2 regions of the Mesorhizobium sp. WSM4906 genome follow, and region 2 is predicted to be linked to the other one. Evidence: predicted binding sites of a transcription regulator. Region 2 holds the regulator's gene; the other holds the start of a gene.
The links. The regulator LexA, encoded in region 2, represses DNA repair genes until DNA is damaged. The targets are predictions, from matches to a motif close to TGTTCNNNNTGTGTTCNG.
Positions count from the first base shown of each region.

Region 1: the regulator LexA is predicted to act here: its motif matches at 826-843, upstream of QAZ22_RS28915 (PA0069 family radical SAM protein).

Region 1 covers NZ_CP121355.1:5,951,320-5,953,718, forward strand. Annotated here, with positions in the region: gene QAZ22_RS28905 (hypothetical protein) at 1-88, opposite strand, end outside; gene QAZ22_RS28910 (glycosyltransferase) at 265-768, opposite strand; gene QAZ22_RS28915 (PA0069 family radical SAM protein) at 918-2,072, shown strand; gene QAZ22_RS28920 (ribonuclease HII) at 2,286-2,399, shown strand, end outside.
Region 2 covers NZ_CP121355.1:4,271,821-4,274,219, reverse strand. Annotated here, with positions in the region: gene glp (gephyrin-like molybdotransferase Glp) at 1-671, shown strand, start outside; gene lexA (transcriptional repressor LexA) at 788-1,522, shown strand; gene QAZ22_RS20420 (ComEC/Rec2 family competence protein) at 1,506-2,399, opposite strand, start outside.

The sequences.
Region 1 (2,399 bases), 1.7 Mb from region 2:
GCACGGCGATGCGCCTGAGCAGGCTGCCGTCGCGGGCGATGGCCTCCAGGCTGGCCGCACCGGAATTGTCTGGGGGAGCAAGATTCATCGGGGTCCTCATATGCATTGGCGTTCGACGAAGCGACGCCCGCCTATCACTTCGGCATTACCCAATCCCGATTGTCCCGCATGCCGGGATGCTAACCTCGCCCTTAGTTTTGTGCAATGCACAATAAAGCAATGACTGAAATTTGCTGCCCGACTTTCCTCGTGCGGGCGCCTACATCACTTCGGCGGCGCGACCCAGATTTCGGCGTTGAGCCTTCTGGTAGCCAGGCCACGCGCCAGGGCTTCGGCGCTGCGCGCGCTTTTCGCCAGAGCCGCGGCCTGGCGCTTGCTGATGACGAGACCTTCGGCCAGCGCACGACTGCCCGAAAACACACGAGCCAGGAACGGTGTGCGATTGCCGCGGGCGCGTGAGAAGCGCGCGGGCATGGTCTGCCTTGCCGTGTGGGCCGCGACCTCCTCGATCCAGCCTTCTGCCAGTCGCGCGCCGGGCTCGAGCAGCAGCAGCCAGTCTCCCTTGGCCTGGCCGATACCGGCGGCAATGCCGCCAGCCACATAATGGCAGCCGGCATGCTCCGCTACGCGATGCGTCTGGTCGGTCGAGCCGGTGTCGCAGACGACCACATCGCGCACGACACCCTCGACCGCGCCGCCGATCAGCGAGGCGAGCGTGCGGGCAAGACCCTCTTCGTCGTTCTTGGTCTCGATGAGAACGCTGAGCATTCTTAGCCGAATAGCCGAAAGCCGGGCGCTGCGCCAGTTGCGCGTCCCAGCGGAAAAAGTTCTTGCTTTGTTCTCATCGGCAAAATAGGAATAGTTTCATGAACAGAACGATTCGACATCCTGCCGACAGTCCTTGGGAGAGGGCGAAAATGGAACAGATCGTCCGCGCCGACATTGCCGCCTTCGGAGCAGGCAGGGCCGAGATGGCCAATGCCATGATCGAGCAGAGCGGCATGCGCATCCGCCCCGACCGCAACCGCGGGCGCTCCGCCGGCATCAATCCGTCCGGCCGGTTTGAGCCCGTCAGCCGGCATGTGTTCGACGACGGCTGGAACTCGCTGGAGGAGTTGCCGCCGTTCAAGACCGAGGTGCAGGTAGAAAAGCCGCGCACCATCATCACCCGCAACGAATCGCCGGATATTTCCTTCGACCGTTCGATCAATCCCTACCGCGGCTGCGAGCATGGCTGCGTCTACTGCTTCGCCAGGCCGACACATGCCTTCATGGGCCTGTCGCCGGGACTCGATTTCGAATCGAAGCTGTTCGCCAAACCGGATGCAGCACGCATGCTGGACAGGGAATTGTCGAAACCCGGCTACCAGCCGCGCACCATCGCCATCGGCACCAACACCGATCCCTACCAGCCGATCGAGAAGCAGTATCGCATCATGCGCGAGATCCTCGAAGTGCTGGAGGCGCGCGGCCATCCGGTCGGCATCGTCACCAAGTCGGCGCTGGTGACGCGCGACATCGATATCCTGTCGCGCATGGCCGAACGCAGCCTCGCCAAGGTGGCGCTGTCGGTGACGACGCTCGACCGCATGCTGGCGCGAACCATGGAGCCGCGCGCATCGACGCCGACGAAGCGGCTGGAGGCGATAAGGCAGCTTTCGGATGCCGGCGTCCCCGCCTCAGTGATGGTGGCGCCGATCATTCCAGGCCTCAACGATCCGGAACTGGAGCGCATCCTCGATTCGGCTCGCGCCGCCGGCGCCAGGGAAGCAGGCTATGTCGTGTTGCGGCTGCCGCTGGAAGTGGCGCCGATCTTCAAGGACTGGCTGCTGCGGCACTATCCCGACCGCTACCGGCACGTGATGTCGCTGATCCGTTCGATGCGCGACGGCAAGGACTACGATTCGGAATGGGGCAAGCGCATGAAGGGCGCCGGTCCCTATGCCTGGCAGATCGGCCGGCGCTTCGAGATCGCCGCCAAGCGGCTCGGTCTCAATGCCGAGCGGCGGCAGCTTCGGACCGATCAATTCGTCGCAGGCTCCGGCGCCGGCGAGCAGCTGATGCTGCTGTGATGACGGCGCCGGCCATGAAAGGCCTGCGATCCGCTAAGTATTTGTTTTTACGCAATTCCAGGATGAAGAACCACTGCGCACTTTCCCGGAATTGCTCAAGAATCCCGTCCGGCCCAGTCCCCCGGCCGTGAGACGGTGCCCTCCCGGTCCGAAGCCCCATCCGACCCGGAGGGACTTGCGGAGAATCGGAGCGGATGCGAACCTCGCCGCACCATGGCTCGCGCGCGTTCCGATTCTCCGCTTCTGTTTGAAATGGTCGAGAAGCCCGACTTCTCCATCGAGACGAAGGCGATGGCCGAGGGACTTTGGCCAGTCGCGGGCATGGAC
Region 2 (2,399 bases):
TCATCGCCACGGGCGATGAATTGCTGCCGCCCGGAAGCACGCTCGGCGCCGACCAGATCATCTCGTCCAACGCCTATGGCGTAGCGGCGACGGCGCAGTCGGTCGGTGCCCGCGCTCTCGACCTCGGTATCGCCGCCGACCGGCAGGATGCGATTTCGGCGCTGGTCAAGAAAGCGGTCGCGGTCGGCGCCGATGTTATCGTCACCCTCGGCGGCGCCTCGGTCGGTGATCATGATTTGATCCACGACGTGCTGACCGGCGAAGGCATGCAGCTCGATTTCTGGAAGATCGCCATGCGCCCCGGCAAGCCGCTGATGTTTGGCCGGCTTGGCAACATCCGCTGCATCGGCCTGCCCGGCAATCCGGTGGCGAGTCTTGTCTGCTCGCAATTGTTCCTGAAGCCGCTCCTGGCGCGTCTTGGCGGCCGCAGCTACCGCCAGGATATCCGGACCGCGCGGTTGGCTTCCGCGATGCACGCCAACGATCTCAGGCAGGACTATGTGCGGGCAGTCGTACGTGAGGATGCCGGACAGTTGATCGCGACACCGTTCAGCATCCAGGATTCCTCCATGCTGAGGATGCTCGCCGACGCCGACGGCCTGATCGTGCGCGAGCCCTTCGCCCCGGCTGCGGAAGCCGGCGACGAATGCAGCGTTCTGATGTTACGCTGAACAAAACGTCAACAGATTCACTAAACTTTAAACGGTTGCGGAACACAACTGGAACAGATAGTGTTTGTTCTGGGTTTGTTTTTCTGATTCTGGTTCCAAAACCCATGGGGGCCGCCATGCTGACGCGCAAACAACATGAACTGCTGATGTTCATCCATGAACGGCTCAAGGAAAGCGGCATTCCGCCGTCTTTCGATGAGATGAAGGAAGCGCTCGACCTCGCTTCGAAGTCGGGCATCCACCGTTTGATCACGGCACTGGAGGAGCGCGGTTTTATTCGCCGGCTGCCGAACCGCGCGCGCGCTCTTGAGGTGCTGCGCCTGCCCGATTCGATCGCGCCCGGCCTGAATGCGGCGAGAAAATTCTCGCCGAGCGTCATCCAAGGCGGTCAAGGCAATCTCGGCCGGCAGATCAAGCCAGCGGCGCCCTCCCGCACACCGACGCCCAGCAATGACGACGACGCCGTTTCGGCCGTGTCCATCCCGGTGATGGGTCGCATTGCCGCCGGTGTGCCGATCGACGCTATCCAGCACCAGACGCATTCGATCACAGTTCCGCCGGACATGATCGCAGGCGGCGAGCACTACGCGCTCGAGGTCAAGGGCGATTCGATGATCGAAGCCGGCATCTTCGACGGCGACACGGTGATCATCCGCAATGCCAACACAGCGAGCCCGGGCGAGATCGTGGTGGCGCTGGTGGACGACGAGGAAGCGACGCTGAAACGCTTCCGCCGCAAGGGCGCCTCGATCGCGCTCGAGGCCGCCAACCCGGCCTATGAGACCCGCATCTTCGGACCGGACAGGGTCAAGGTGCAGGGCAAGCTGGTCGGGCTCATTCGTCGCTACTGAGTGGCGGCGGCTTGGTCTGTGGCTTCTCAGGCCGCTCGTATGGCGCTAGCCCCCTCGCCTCGCGCGAGTAGCGCCGCTGTTCGTGCCAGGGGCGATAGGGCTTTTCGACGGCGTATTGAATGGCGGCTCGCGCCGTTGCCGACTGCGGGTCGAAGTAGACGGCGGCGCTGCCGTCGCGCGCAAGCTGCCGCTTGGTGACGACGAGGATGCGTGGATCGCGGCAAGGATTGTAGGCCGTGGCGTCGTTGATGACGATGAGGTCGGCGAAGCCGCAGGCCGGCCTGGCGCTATCGCGGTTTTCCGCCAAGGCGACGATTGCACCGGACGGATGCCGGCCAATGCAGAGATCGCCAGTGCAGTAAAAGGGGGATCCCGCCGGCAAGTCGACCGGGTCGGCGATGTCGAATGCGCCTTTCGCGAATGTTTCCGGCGGCACGATCGTTTCGGCCCTCAGCGCACGTTTCCAATTGTCGGTGGTGAAGTCGTTGGAGCGGGCGCGATTGACGGCGAGCTCTCCGCCGCCGATCGGCATCGCCACCAGATGCGCGTCCTCGGAGATCAGCAGGTCCGGCGTGCGCACTTGCGGGACCGCCAGTAGTGCGGCCAGCGCGAAGGGCACTGCCGCCAACCTGAGCCAGGTGGTGGCCATGGTTGCTATCACCAGCGCGATTGTCGCGAGCAGCACCGACTGGATCGAGATCAGCCCCACGGCATCGACCGGCGACCGTTCCGAAATCCAGGCCGAAATCGCGATCATCGCCGTCAGGCCCTTGCCCATGATGTAGAGGAAAGGACCATCGAAGCCGAATGGCATCGCCAGTGCGCTAAAGACGGCAAACGGCATGACAACCAGCGACACGATCGGCATGACGGCCAG